2 linked regions of the Occallatibacter riparius genome follow. The protein of the gene in region 1 interacts with the protein of each later gene in a pairwise test. Links are inferred from orthologs where the notes say so. Each region holds a gene or a part of one and is shown on either strand. Other genes may lie near its edges.

Region 1 (9,037 bases):
TCGTATCACGTAGGACAGCGGACGCAGGAGGTTGGAGTTCGGCTCACGTTTGGGGCGACGCCCGAGGGGATTCTGCGCATGCTGGTGCGGCAGGCGACGACGCTGACGCTGGCCGGCGTGGGGGCTGGGCTGGTTTGCGCGTTGCTGATGACGCGGCTGATGTCGAGCCTCCTTTATGGAGTGAGCAGCACGGATCCGGTCATCTTCGTGGGAGGAGCGGCGCTGGTTACGCTGGTGGCGACGATCGCATGCTATCTTCCCGCACGCCGTGCTGTGCGGGTTGAGCCGCTGGCAGCGCTACGGTCAGAGTAGTCAGTCCGGGGTGACGCCGAGCCTCTTTCACGAGTCGTCGCGCGTCGCCACTGGCCGGGACTGATTCCGTGAATTCGTCTGAAGGAACGATTGAGTGCAGACTGATCGGCAAAGCCACACTGAATGGCGATGTCAGCGATGGGGAGGTGACTATTTGTCATGAGATCCTTCGCCCGGTCAATGCGGCGTTCAATCAACCACCGATGCGGTGGTTTGCGAAATGTTTCTTTGAAGGCCCGCGTATAATGACTCGTCGATAAGCCACATGCCTCCGCAAGATGCCGAAGGGGGATGTTGCCGTCGAGGTTCGCTTCGAGCAATTCTTTCGCTCGCCGCATGAGTGCCGTTGAGAGCCCACCTCTGAATTGCGCAGCAGATGTTTTCACGCCGCCATAGGAGGAGACCAGATGACAATTCAAGGCATGCAACACGTGATCCAGGAAGATCTTTGAGGCGTGACGGGGGTGCTCAAGCGAAGCACTGAGGGTCTTTGCCAGGTGATAAACAATCGGATCCGGATGCCCGTGAGTCCCACGCAATTGTTCGACTGGTGGTGAACGATGCTCATAGGCGATATCTGCCAACGCGCCGTGAGTGACATACACGATTACCGTGTCGAAGGCATGGGGGAGGAGAACTGCAGGTTCATCGCGCAGATCGATTGCGCTTACCCCGCCGGTCGGATAAGAACCACTCGAAACCTTCCGTTTGCCAAAGAATTGCTCGATGTAAGGTATAGCTGCAAGTTGTACCGGAACTATATAGCCGCTCTCACCTGTGGTCGGCCGTGCAATCTCGGGGAGGCCGCGGTCGCTTCTGAGCCGAGCAAACGAGAACGGCGCAACGTTTGAAATTCTGACTTCAGCCGTTGGCAGATGATTGAGATACATCGTGTCGGCGAGTTGGTTCCACACCGTCGGAAATTTGTGGCCCATATCCATGCGGGGATCTCCCTTTCTCAAGCCAACAGGCTCTGCTCTGCTTAGTTAGAGTACGGTCGTGCTCTCAAAGAGCCAGATTATTTCGAATCCGACCTCCGAATTTGGCTTCCGCGTTCCGGATTTGGGCAGGAATGGGCAGCTTTTGATCGTTTTCGCCTAGATGCTCCATTTATCCGAAATTATGCTGGAGTGAAATCAGCTCGGCAAATGCACGACTGCCAGCATTGTTTGGGCCCACTGCCGAAAGCAGGACTTCGGGGTCCGAGCACGCGAAGGCCGCGTTGATTGCCCCTTCGGAACTCGAAACAATTCATTTTCCGTGAACAAACCACGACAGGCCACTGGTTCTGTCCATCGCACGGGTTGATCGCTATTCCCCGGGAAGCGATGAATCCAGGAGACTTCTATGAAATCGATGATCGCGTTCCTCAGACGTGGCGCCATTCTCACGGCGCTTATTCTCGCCGCAAGCGCTCTGCAATCATCCGCGCAGAAACAAGTGCCTGCGATCAAGAACATCATTCTTGTGCATGGCGCATGGGCAGACGGATCGAGCTGGGCCAAAGTGATTCCGATTCTGCAAGAGCGAGGTTTTCAGGTTACGGCAGTACAACTCTCGCTGGCCACTCTTGACAACGACGTAGCGATCACGAAGCGTGCTATCGCGCTCGCAGATGGACCGGTGCTTCTGGTTGGCCATTCTTATGGCGGAGCGGTGATCTCCGAGGCCGGGAACGATCCGAAGGTCGCGGGACTTGTTTTTGTGGCTGCATTCGCGCCGGATACGAATGAATCATCTTTGTCTCTTCTGCAAGAGGGCCCTCCGCCTCCGATTGCGAATGAACTTCGGCCCGACAGTTCGGGCTTCGTCAAGTTAACCGAAAGGGGAGTTTTAGAGGATTTCGCACAGCAGCTTACCCCGAAGGAGAGGGAGATCCTCTTTGCCACCCAGGGACCTGCGGCGTATGCCGCATTGAACACGTCTCTCGCTGGATCTCCGGCGTGGAGAAGCAAACCGGACTGGTACATCGTGGCCGCCGACGATCGCGCCATCCCGCCAGATCTGGAGCGCACAATGGCCCAGCGCATGGGAGCAGTCACCATAACCCTTCCGTCCTGCCACGTACCTATGCTGGCGGAACCTGAAGAAGTGGCGAGATTCATTGTTCGTGCGGCTTCAGGTGATCAAGGAAAGTGAGCGGGGTGTAGGGCCTGGCATCCAGCCAGGCCCTAAGTTCTTAGTACTCAGTCTGCGGGGACGCCGACCTCCAGCGGGATTTCGGCTTGCGCTTCGGCGGCGGGGCTGGTTGCGACGCCGAGGCGGTCCTGGAGGACGCACATGCTGACGATGTGCATGAGGATCTGGTCGTTGGCGGTGCGGGCGCCTACGTCCATGCTGGGGAGGCGGTCGAGAAGGGACACGATGGCCTTCTGATCGAAGAAGGGCATGGAGCGGAGGGTTTCGCCGCGCAGCGTGTCCTGGACGAAGGTCTGGAAGGTGCCGTCAGGGTGGACCGTCGCGGGTGGGCTGAGGAACGGGTGCTTCTGGCGGCGGTAGACCGTGTCAGTGATGACGTCGCGGACCGCTTCGCGGAGGACGAACTTCTCTGTCATGCCGCGGATCTTCATGTGTACAGGCTGCGAAACGATGACGTCGACTAGCTTGTGATCGAGGAATGGGACGCGGCCTTCGATGGAGTGGGCCATCTCCATGCGGTCGCCGAGCATGGTGAGGATGTAGCCTGCCATGACGGTTTTAGACCACAGGTAGAGCGACTGGTGGATGGGGTCGCGGCCGCGAAGCTGCGTGAGGACGTTGGTGTCATCGAGGATGTTGTATTCGCCTTCGCGGTGGCCGTAGCGCTGGTGGAAGTCGGGGGCGAAGAGCGGACGGACTTTGACGGCGCGCGAGGAGAATGTCTCGATCCACGAGGGGACGTAGCCGAGGACGCGCTTGACCGCGCTGAGATCGCCGATTTCGCCGTCGGGGAGAAGGAGGCCGCGGCTGACGGTGTTGTGCTCGTCGAGCCAGCGCAGGAGTTCGTTGATGGCGGCTTCGCTCTGGCCTTCGCGGTTGTAGAGAAGCATGTCACGGCGGAAGTGCGGGTAGCCGCCGAGGATTTCGTCGGAGCCCTCGCCGGTTATGACGACCTTGTATCCGGCATCGCGGACGGCCTTGCTGAGCAGGTATTTGGCGACACCATGGGCGTTGATGCAGACGGTTTCAGTCTGGGCGATGGCGTCGGCGAAGTTGTCGGCGAGGTTGCGCTGGTTGATGGGGATGGCGTGGAACTCAGCGCCGGCAAGGGCGGCCATCTCGCGGGCAATGGGACCCTCGTCGTAGGCTGCGTCTTCAAAGGTGAGGGTGAAGGCCTTGATGGGGTCGGGATGGTGGCGGGCGGCGAGACCGAGGACCGAGCAGGAGTCGAGTCCGCCGGAGAGATAGACGCCTACGGGAACGTCCGCACGGAGGCGGATGCGCACAGCTTCATCAATGGCGTGGCGGAATTCAGCGATGTAGTCGGCGTCAGAGCGCGCGGCGAGGGCCTGGTCGCGGCGGGGATAGTTGAAGTCCCAGTACTGGTTGAGCTGGACATGCTTGTCGGTGACAAGCATGTAGTAGCCGGGCGGGACCTGGAAGACCCCGTCGTAGAGGGTGCGCATCTGGTGGCCGCCAAAGGCCACGGAATGGAAGACGCTTTCTTCATCCCAGCGCGCGGGAACGCCGGCGGCGAAGAGGGCTTTGACTTCGGATGCGAGGTAGAGCTTGTCGTTGTGCCAGGCGTAGAAGAGCGGCTTGATGCCGAAGCGGTCGCGGGCGGCGAAGAGGCGGCGGCGGTTTTCATCCCAGAGGACGAGGGCGGACTCGCCGCGCAGATGCTCGAGGCAGTGGGGGCCTAGTTCTTCGTAGAGGTGGAGGGCGATTTCGCTGTCGGCTTTGGTGGCGAGATGGTGGCCGCGCTGCTGGAGGTCGTGGCGGATGCTCTCGTAGCCGTAGAACTCGCCGTTGACGACGACGTGCGTGCGGTTGTCTTCGCTGGAGAGGGGCTGGTCACCGGTGGCGAGGTCGATGATGCTGAGGCGCGTGTGGCCGAGGCCGACCCGGCGATCAGGGGAGATCCAGTGACGCTGGCCGTCAGGTCCGCGGTGATAAAGGCTGTTGGTGGCACGCTCAAGCGCAGCGGGAGAAACGGGTTCGCGACGCGAATAGACTCCGACGATTCCGCACATCTGTATTTGTCCTTCGTTCAGGGAAGAAGCCTAGATGTAGTCTGGGGAGAACCGTCGGCCATTATTCCACTGAGAGGGGATGGGGGGCTAGAGAATTCGTGCGTTTGGGAATTCCTATCTGGTTGTCTCGGGGAATCGCAGGTACACCGGTGGCACCGCGTCGACGAGCCAGACTCCATTCGCAGCCCTGTAAAACGGCGTACCGGAGCGATGCATTTCGCCCGCACGAACTCCAAGAACGACGGGCTTGCCATGGCGCTCGCCCACCTTCAGCGCGGTCTCGTGGGTCGCAGACAAGTGAACGAACTGGCGGGACATTTTGAGCAATCCCTGTTGCTTGATGGAATCGAGGAAGCGGGTCGCGGTGCCGTGGTAAAGCACTTCGGGAGGCGTCTGCGCCTGGTAGTCGAGGTCGACGTCAAGACTGTGTCCCTGCACGGCGCGAATGCGAGCACCGTCCTCTGAGAACTGGAAGCGCTTCTTGTCGTTTTGCTCCACAACTCTCGCGAGGTCGTCGCGCGATATCTCATAGCAGTGCGATGTGCATCCTTGTAGCAACGCATCAACGGCGCACCAGCCTGCTTCATCGAGAGTGACACCTGCCGCGTCGGGCTGATGCCTCAGAACGAGGCTGAGGAACTTGCTGACGCGAACCTGCTCTGTCTTACTGATGGCCACTAAGTGGCTCTCCCATGATTTTGTCCACTGCTATCCGACTATCTGAACTGTACCGCGGCCGGTGAGGTCTTCTACGCGCTCGATCCAGCCTTTGTCGGCGGCGACGGCCATCTGATCGGGTTCGAGGATGACGGCGAACTGGCCTTTCTGTTCGAGTTGAAGCATTACCTTGCCGGGGCCGGGTGCGGCGTCCGCTGCGGACTTGAGGGTGGCGAAGATTTCCTCGGTGGCGCGATCGAGATTGATGCGGATGCGGATGCCGCCTGGGAGCTTGACCTTCATGGCATCGAGAGGCTGCACACCACTGATGGAGATCTTGGGCGCTGAGTCTTCTTCACCCATGAGTACGCCGCGGATGACGACGGGAGCTTCAGTCTTGAGCTGCTCGCCGAGGCGTTCGTAGTCGCGCGAGAAACAGATGACGTCGATTTTGCCGGAGGCGTCTTCAAGGTGGCCCATGGCGTAGATTTTGCCGTCGCGCTTGCTTTTGCGCGGGGCCATGCCGAGGAGTGTGCCGGCAACCTGGATTTCATCGGTGGGATCGCTCTGCTTGCCCCAGACACGCTCGGGCGGCTTGCGCTCTAGGGCTTCAGCTACCGAGATGATGCCGGGAAGGTTGCGGAGTTTTTCGGCGTACTTGTCGAGCGGATGGCCGGAGACGAAGAAGCCGAGGACTTCTTTCTCGTTGGCGAGGCGCTCGCCCTCTTCCCAGTCGGGGACCTTGGGCAGGTCGTCGCCGTTCTTCTGGCCGTGCGCGGGTGTGTCGTCAAAGAGGCCGAAGAGACCGTGCTGGCCTTGCTCGCGATCGCGCTGGGCTTTCTGCGCGCGCTCCATTGCTTTGTCGACTGCGCCGTACAAGGCGGCGCGCTTGCCGAGCGAGTCGAGGGCACCGGCTTTGATGAGCGACTCGATGACGCGCTTGTTCATTACGCGCAGGTCGACCTTCTCGCAGAATTGCCAGAGGCTTTCGAAGCGGCCACCCACTTCTTCGCGGGCCTTCATGATGGATTCGATGGCGTTGCCGCCGACGTTCTTGATTCCGGCGAGACCGAAGCGGATGGCGTCGCCGTGGGGCGTGAATTGCGCGCCGGAGATTTGCACGTCAGGCGGCTCGACGGCGATGCCCATCTCCTTGCACTCAGCGATGTATTTGACGACGTTCTCGGGCTTGGAGACTTCCGAGGTTAGCAGGCCGGCCATGAATTCGGTGGGGTAGTGCGTTTTGAGATAGGCGGTCTGATAGGAGACGAGACCGTAGGCGGCGGAGTGCGACTTGTTGAAGCCGTAGCCCGCGAACTTCTCCATCTGGTCGAAGAGCTCGGCGGAGATGTCTTTGGGGTGGCCGTTGGCGACTGCACCGGAGATGAAGCGATCGCGCTGCTTGGCCATTTCTTCGGGCTTCTTTTTGCCCATGGCGCGGCGGAGCAGGTCGGCTTCGCCGAGCGAGTAGCTGGCGAGGACGTTGGCGATCTGCATGACCTGTTCCTGGTAGACAATGACGCCGAGGGTCTCCTTGAGCAGGGTTTCCAGCTCGGGTAGCATGTACTCGACTTTGCGACGGCCCCACTTGCGCTCGATGAAGTCTTCCATCATGCCGCCCTGGATGGGGCCGGGGCGGAAGAGCGCTGTGAGAGCGGTGAGCTCTTCGAGCTTTTCAGGCTTGTAGCGGCGGAGCATGTCGCGCATGCCGCTTGATTCAAACTGGAATACGCCCGAGGTGAGGGCCGCCTGGAAGACTTTCTTGAATGTCTCTTCGTCATCGAGCGGGATCTTTTCGATGTCGACGTCGATGCCGCGGTTCTGCTTGATGAGCGTGAGGCAGTCCTCGATGACGGTGAGGGTGGCGAGCCCAAGAAAGTCCATCTTGAGCAGGCCCATTTTTTCGACGGCCACCATGTCGTAGGCGGTGACGATTTCGTCGTTTTTCGTTCTTGCAACGGGGACGAGTTCAGTGAGCGCGCGCGGAGCGATGACGACAGCGGAGGCGTGCACGCCCTGGCCGCGGACGAGGCCTTCGAGTTTTTTGGCAGTGTCGATGAGCTCGCGGACGGGTTGCTCGGTCTCGTAAATTTTGGCGAGGTCGGGCACTTCTTCGAGCGCCTTGTCGATGGTCATGCCGACGGTGGCGGGAATGAGCTTGGCGATGCGATCGACGTCGCCATAGGGCATGTCGAGGGCGCGGCCGCAGTCTTTGATGGAGCCCTTGGCGGCCATGGTGTTGAAGGTGATGATCTGGCTGACCTGCTCGCGGCCGTATTTGCCCACCACGTAGTTGATGACTTCGCCGCGGCGGTTCATGCAGAAGTCGACGTCGATATCAGGCATGGACACGCGCTCAGGGTTGAGGAAGCGCTCGAAGAGGAGGACGTTCTGCATGGGATCGATGTTGGTGATCTCCATGCAATAGGCGACGAGCGAACCTGCGCCCGATCCGCGGCCGGGGCCAACGGGGATGCCGTGGTCGCGCGCATATTTGATGAAGTCCCAGACGATGAGGAAGTAGCCTGAGTACTTCATCTGGTGGATAATGCCGATTTCGTAATTGAGGCGTGCCTCGTACTCGGCGAGGGACTTGCGCAACTGGCCGGTGGCCTGGAGGTGGCCGATGGCGGTGTCGCGGCGCTTCTTGAATCCCTCGCGGCATATGAGCTCGAAGTAGCTGTCGACAGTGTGGCCTTCGGGAACATCCATCTGCGGGAAGGGATTGTCGACGGGGTGCAGCTTGAAGTTGCAGCGCTCGGCGATCTCCATGGTGCGGGAGAGGAGGCTGGGATTGTCGGGGAAGAGGCGCGCCATTTCGTCGCCGGATTTGACGAAGAACTGGTCAGAGTCGAACTTGAACCGGTCGTTGTCGTGGATCTTAGCGCCGGTCTGGACGCAGAGCATCACATCGTGGGCGTGAGAGTCTTCGCCGCAGAGGTAGTGCGAGTCGTTGGTGACCAGCATGGGGATGTCGAGTTCTTTTTCGAGGCGGAAGAGATCGTTCTGGATCTTGCGCTCGGCTTCGAGGCCCTGGTCCTGAATTTCCAGATAGAAGTTGCCCTTGCCGAAGATGTCCTGGTACTGAAGGGCTGTGGCTTTGGCCTTGGCGTAGCCGGTGGCGGCGTCCCATTTGCCGTGCTCGTTGTGGAGGTACTCGCAGAGCTCGCCCGAGAGGCAGCCGGAGGTGGCGATGAGGCCCTCAGAGTGCGCGGCGAGATATTGCTTGCTGATGCGCGGCTTGCGATAGAAGCCGTAGAGGGAGGCCTCAGACGTGATGCGGATGAGGTTGCGGTAGCCCTCTTCGTTTTCCGCGAGGACGAGGAGGTGGTTGTAGTCGTCGCCCTGGGCAGGAGCGCGGTGGTCCTCGTTCTTGCACACGTAGAGCTCGCAGCCAAGGATGGGCTTGATTCCCTTCTCTTTCGCGGCGTTGAAGAAGTGTACGGCGCCATAGATGTTGCCGTGGTCGGTCATGGCGACGGACTTCTGGCCGAGCTTGGAGACGCGGTCGACTAGCTTTTTGACGTCGCAGGCGCCGTCGAGGAGGGAGTACTCGGTGTGCAGATGGAGGTGGGTAAATTCGGCCATGGTCTAGTTCGATTTTAGTTCCGGTGCGGTTCGGAGGGATGGCGGGATCGGTTGAGGAAAAGCAGGTACGGAATGTGCTGAATCCGTTCCTTTTAGGTCGGGCTTGGGTTTGTGACAGCGATGAGGCGTCAGGGTGGGCGGGCCGCGATTTGGGATTCTCTGATGACCACTTGCATTCGATGATGCTATTAGGTCATTGCCAAATCTGCCGATTTTGAGGCATGTTGATGCTACTGGGTCGTGATCTGCGGGGTTTTCGGGGGAAATGAAGAGCTCTTTCACTGTTTTGGCATTCGTGTTTCTGGCTT
Region 2 (5,400 bases), 5.0 Mb from region 1 along the record:
CCGCAGGCTTGGCAGTGGACGGTGACGGGGACGGTGTTGACCACGAGCTTGGAGGCGGCCAGGGGGGTGCCTTCGATGGCGATGCCGTAGCAGAACTGGAGCGAGTCCTCGATGACGGCGGAGAGGGCTCCGACGCGGAGGCGGACCTGGAGCACGCGGGCGCCGGGATAGTTCGCGAGGGACTCGGTGACCGACTCGACCACGCTGGTCACGATGGAAAGCTCATGCATCGAATGGGATTCTACGCCGGGGGAGGGGTGTGGGCGGGTGATCTGGCTCACTTGGGATGAGGCTAAAGGCAGGGATTTGGGATTAGGGCTTGGGGAGTAGGGGATACAAATGCAGGGACAATGGGACAGTCAGGGGATTTTGGGCAGGGATATCCTGTGTGGCTCGTTGGCGTGGGGTAAAGCGACAGGGTGATGGAGTGTCAGGAGGCTCCTTTGGCTAGTTAGCGTGTCAGCCGGTCAGCTACTCGGCGGTTAGCTGGCGGTTGGAACTCCCAGGCCGCTCTTGGTGAGGGGGGAGGGGGTGGGGGGTGCCTTCTTCCAAGGAGCCAGGGGGGCCTCGGGCATGGTCTTGCCGGACAGGATCTGCTCGAGCATGGCCTGGACGTGGTTTGTGTCGTCCTTTGAGGCCTTTGCAGGCGTCTGCCGGAGGGTTGCCGCAGGGGGGAGGGGGGTGGGGGTGGCTGCTGGTTGGGGCTGCGGTGATTTGGAGTGCTGGTTGGTGCGGCGGGAGCCTACGGCGATCTGTGTGGCGTAGAGGAGTTTTGCGGCCTCGGCGGTGGTGAAGACTTCGAGGACCAGGCCATGGGTGACGCAGGCCAGGAAGGCGTCGATGGTGGCGGGGGTTAGGAAGGGCATGGCGCGGCGGTAGGCTCGGTTGACGCGGGCGAGAGATTCAGGACTGTGGTCGTTGCGTGCGTCGTCTTCGGCACACGCTTTGTTGTAGGCGTCGAGGCAGTGCTGTACGGCTTGTTCTGGTGTGATGGTCGTGGTCATGGTTGTACCTTTCGTAAATGTGGTTGTGGTTTCACCCGGTCGCGGTGAGTTGTGCGGGCGCGGGAGTCCCCTCCCCGGTCCCCAAAAGCTAGGGACCGGGGGCACCCGGCGCCCGGGGTGCGGCGAACTGCTGCTTCGCCGGGTGGCGCACAGTAGATTCGTGGTGAGTGAAGTTCCTTCCCGCCCAAGAGGAACTTGGGGCACCCGCTTCCTTGGAAGGCAGCGATCGGGCAAAAGAAAATGCCCGCCGGATTGGGGTCCGGCGGGCACTGTTTTTTGCTCCTATTAATAGGCTAGCAAATTCGAAGAGTTATCCGCAATTAGTTTTCCACATTTTGGAATGATTGGATTCATGAACTTAAGTCGGTTTTCCACATGCGGGGGGGGACTTGACAACGATTCTTGAAGGAGCACAGCCGACGCCCGGCGTTGGGCTCCGCCCTGATCCCCAAAGGCTAGGAACCAAGGACACCCTGCGCTCGGCTCACGGCGAGGGCGTGCAGAATCATGACCTGGGTCGTGCAAACCGGCTAACATTGCGGCCATGGACGAGTTGCGGCCCGGGGGCTTCGTCAGCACTGGCGATTACCGCGAACAATGGAGTTGCTTCGACGCGGAGAGGCGGCGTCTTCTGATCCGTCTATCTGCACTCGCGGGTGGGCTTGCCGTTTCTGTTCTCTTACTCTTCTCTAGATTGAGTGATCCCCATTCGCCGGTCGTTGTGCGCGTCGCAATCTCCGGTTCGTTCGTACTGCTTGTCATTGCGTTCCTTGCGCAATGGTTCTTCTTCGTCTGGGAGATGGGAACCTGGCCTTGTCCGAGATGTGCAGAGCGTTTCTTTCTTTCGGCTTTTGCCTTCGATCCTTTTTTTACCCGTCGGTGTAGGCACTGCGGCTTGCTTCGGCTGAAGAATGCGGAAGTCAGGAATGTCGATCCAGAGTGAAATCGGCGACTGCGCGGAACTGGCGAAAAGCAACTGCGGATCCCTCGGTCCGCTGAAGACGACGCGCGGACTTTCGGGATGACACTTCTGTGGGGGAACGAGCCTCACGTTCGAGCTTGCATCCCACCCCGGTCCCCAAATGCCAGGGACTGGGTACCGACACGCCGACCGCCGCACTGTCGTAGACTCTCCTTCGAGATGAGACGCAGACGACTACTCCGACCAGTTTGGTTTCTTGCTGTGCTACTCCCCGTCACTCTCCTGAGCCAGAGCGCTCCTCCTGGTGCCCAACAAGTCGCGCCGATCCCAATGCCGAGCGACCGCGCCTCTGACTCTTACCTGATTTACTCGAGCCTGATGCCTCTCGGCGAAACGGTCGGTGCAGGTTGGCCGCACGATCTGTGGCTAGTTCAAGACACAACGGTTCTGGCAGTGCCTCTGGATCAGCCGTGTCGGGAACGCCCCACGGCGAATGCAGGACACGATTGGGGCATGAACCCGCACAATGGAGTGCATCCTCCTAAAGCTCGCGAGCAGGACTTCAAGGAAATCCTCCAAGACTTCGATGCTCATTGCCATGAGGTCCTGTCGCTGAGCGCGACTGCCTGGCAGACGACGGTTCCGGTCCATCTTCTGACGCCAACGGAACAGGCTGAGTTCCAGAACACGCGTTGGGAGAAGGCCGACGAGGCAGCGAGGGCCAAGTACAAAGGCGCGCCCGCTCTATACGGTTTTAGCGAGGTCTATTTCAACGAGCACCATACCGTGGCTCTTGTGTATGCCACGCATTGGTGCGGCGGACTATGCGGGGAGGGGTTTTGGATCGCTTTCGCGCTAGAGAATGGGCAATGGAAGCGGCAGAATTGGGCAGCGATGCGGTGGATTTCGTAGCGGGGCGGAGGCGAGGTTCAGATCGACAAAAATCAAATGCTGATCATGCTGGTGATTGGCGATTTGGAACGGTAGGCGCAGTAAGCAGCACAGGATCAGATGTGTATTGCAGCCTACTCGGAAGTGGCGAAAAGCAACTGCGGATCCCTCGGTCCGCTGAAGAAGGCGCGCGGACTTTCGGGATGACACTTCTGTTGGGGGAGCGGGCTTGACGTTCGAGCTTACATCCAACCCCGGTCCCCAAATGCGAGGCGACGGGGGCACCCGCTCGAATAGCAGATTCCCGCTGGGAATGACAGCAAGAAAAGCAAGAACAAATGCAAGGGCAAAAGCGGGTTCTTCTCCTGCGGCTCAGAATGACAAATTTGTGGGACGGGTTCGGTAGTATGGTGGCAAAGGACTTCCCCGTGGCCGAATCAAATCTGGTGTCCCATTCTGCTGTTGCTACCCCTTCCCGTCTTCATTTGAGTGAGCTGGCGCCTGGCGCTGTGCAGTCGGAGATTCGCGCGATGACTACCGCGTGCGACGCCATTGGCGGCATCAACCTGGCGCAGGGGGTGTGCGATACGCCGGTTCCGCAGCCGGTGGAGGCCGAAGCGTTTGAGGCGGTCCGGAGGGGCGACAACATCTATACGCGGATGGACGGGATTGCGCGGCTGCGCACGGCGATTGCCGAAAAGCAGCAGCGCGACTATGGGCTGGATTACGACGCCCAGACCGAGGTGCTGGTGGCGTCGGGGGCGACGGCGGGGCTGCATGCGGCGGCGATGGCGCTGCTCAATCCCGGCGACGAGGTGATCCTGTTCGAGCCGTTCTACGGGTATCACGTGGCGACGCTGAAGTCGCAGCGGGTGACGCCGGTTCTGGTGGCGCTGGCCGATGGCGACTTTGCGCTGGATGTGGATGCTCTGCGGGCGGCGATTACGCCGCGGACCCGGGCGATCCTGCTGAATACGCCGGCGAATCCGAGCGGCAAGGTGTTTACCCAGGCGGAGACCGAGGCGGTGGCCGAGGTTTGCCTGGAGCACGACCTGTTCCTGTTTACCGATGAGATTTACGAGTACTTCGTCTACGACGGCGATCGGCACGTTGCGCCCGCGACGCTTCCGGGAATGCGGGAGCGGACGATTGTGATCTCGGGGTTCTCGAAAACCTTCTCGATCACGGGCTGGCGGCTGGGGTACGTGACGGCGGACGCGCGATGGATGGGGGCGATGGCCTACTTCCACGACCTGACATATGTGTGCGCGCCTGCACCGTTCCAGCACGGAGCGGCAGCGGGGCTGGAGCAGTTGCCGGCGAGCTTCTACCAGCAGATCGCGGCGGATCACCAGTCGAAGCGGGAACGGATTGTGTCGGCACTGCGGGAGGCGGGGCTGACCCCGACGGTTCCGGCGGGCGCGTATTACGTGCTGGCAGAGACTGGTCCGCTGGCGGGGGCGAATGCGGCGGAGAAGGCGCGGACGCTGCTGCGCGAGACGGGTGTGGCGGCGGTGGCGGGGAGTGCGTTCTTCCGCAAAGGGCGGGGCGAGAACCTGCTGCGGTTCTGCTTTGCCAAGCAGGATGCGGCGCTGGATGAGGCGTGTGCGCGGCTCCGGCACCTGCGGTGCGGCTGACTGCCGCTTCGCGGCCAGAGTGCCGGTGAGGGATTGATTTGGCTGCTCCGCTATGGATCTTCAGCAGCCTGACATTGGCGGGCTGGAGAGGGAATTCATCGCGCACCTACGGCGCGCGCGGAGGTTAGAGGCTGGCGGACCCAGGAGTGTGCGCTGCGCGCTTCTCCTGGCACCTGCGGTGCGGCTGACTGCCGCTTCGCGGCCAGAGTGCCGGTGAGGGATTGATTTGGCTGCTCCGCTATGGATCTTCAGCAGCCTGACATTGGCGGGCTGGTGAGAGAATTCATCGCGCACCTACGGCGCGCGCGGAGGTTAGGTTCCGGCTGGGCATTGGCGATTAGGCGTTGCCGAGGTCGTCGGCGGGAGCGTGGGGGGCTTCCCTTTCGGGCTCGAGACGGCCGCGGTACATGCCGTCGGTATTGCAGAGGGTGCATCGCCACGGGTAGTAGCCGAAGAGGGAATACACAAATCTCTCAAGGATTCCGCGCCTCGTGCGTCGCTCGAGAAAGGGCTGTTTGCAATTCCGGCAGATCATGGGGAAATCCTGATCGAATGAGATGGACCCTAAATGCGGAGTCTAACGAGCTAATTCAGCAACGCGCAAGCGATCAAGAGACTGAAAAACAGGTGTTACCAGCGAACCGGCGGAAATTACCTGCCGGATGAGGGCAGGACTCCATTGCCTGGTGCACGAAGTTCGAAGCTGTTTTTCGGCTCTTTATACAGGCCGGGTGGATGCCGGAGCGTTGTGCCGGGCCTGGCTGGCGGGGTTTGGCGACTGGGAAGCAGAGTGCTTCGCATCTCGATCGGGAAAGTGCTTGTGGTAGAAGGCGACTTTCCGGCACATGACACATTCCCAGGGGTAGAGGCCAAAGAGGGGCAAGACCTTGAGTTGAAGAAAGCCCTCTCTGCTTTCGCGGCGGAGAGCATTAATGGCACCGCATTT

The links. The genes of interacting proteins can lie anywhere in the genome.
Region 2: the proteins of dnaE (region 1) and MOP44_RS03550 interact in binary tests that used the Escherichia coli proteins (3 or more experiments, as listed by UniProt). The link is inferred for Occallatibacter riparius from one-to-one orthologs.

The regions. Positions count from the first base shown.
Region 1 is NZ_CP093313.1:5,894,113-5,903,149, forward strand. The notes cover bases 4,993-9,037. They hold dnaE (DNA polymerase III subunit alpha), read right to left. Parts: upstream 8,730-9,037; coding sequence 5,193-8,729; downstream 4,993-5,192. Other genes in these bases: MOP44_RS24155 (RNA 2'-phosphotransferase), read right to left, coding at 4,993-5,162; MOP44_RS24165 (lysozyme family protein), read left to right, coding at 8,995-9,037. Outside these bases: MOP44_RS24135 (ABC transporter permease), read left to right, coding at 1-312; MOP44_RS24140 (helix-turn-helix domain-containing protein), read right to left, coding at 252-1,253; MOP44_RS24145 (alpha/beta hydrolase), read left to right, coding at 1,660-2,451; asnB (asparagine synthase (glutamine-hydrolyzing)), read right to left, coding at 2,499-4,484; more of MOP44_RS24155, read right to left, coding at 4,599-4,992. UniProt on the Escherichia coli protein: DNA polymerase III is a complex, multichain enzyme responsible for most of the replicative synthesis in bacteria. This DNA polymerase also exhibits 3' to 5' exonuclease activity. The alpha chain is the DNA polymerase catalytic subunit.
Region 2 is NZ_CP093313.1:892,260-897,659, forward strand. Bases 2,497-5,400 are described here. They hold MOP44_RS03550 (pyridoxal phosphate-dependent aminotransferase), read left to right. Parts: upstream 2,497-3,347; coding sequence 3,348-4,454; downstream 4,455-5,400. Other genes in these bases: MOP44_RS03545 (hypothetical protein), read left to right, coding at 2,497-2,838; MOP44_RS03555 (hypothetical protein), read right to left, coding at 4,792-4,920. In the rest of the region: hydrogenase maturation nickel metallochaperone HypA, read right to left, coding at 1-230; MOP44_RS03535 (hypothetical protein), read right to left, coding at 483-1,004; MOP44_RS03540 (hypothetical protein), read left to right, coding at 1,549-1,947; more of MOP44_RS03545, read left to right, coding at 2,146-2,496. UniProt on the Escherichia coli protein: Shows aminotransferase activity with methionine and histidine as substrates, and to a lesser extent also with phenylalanine.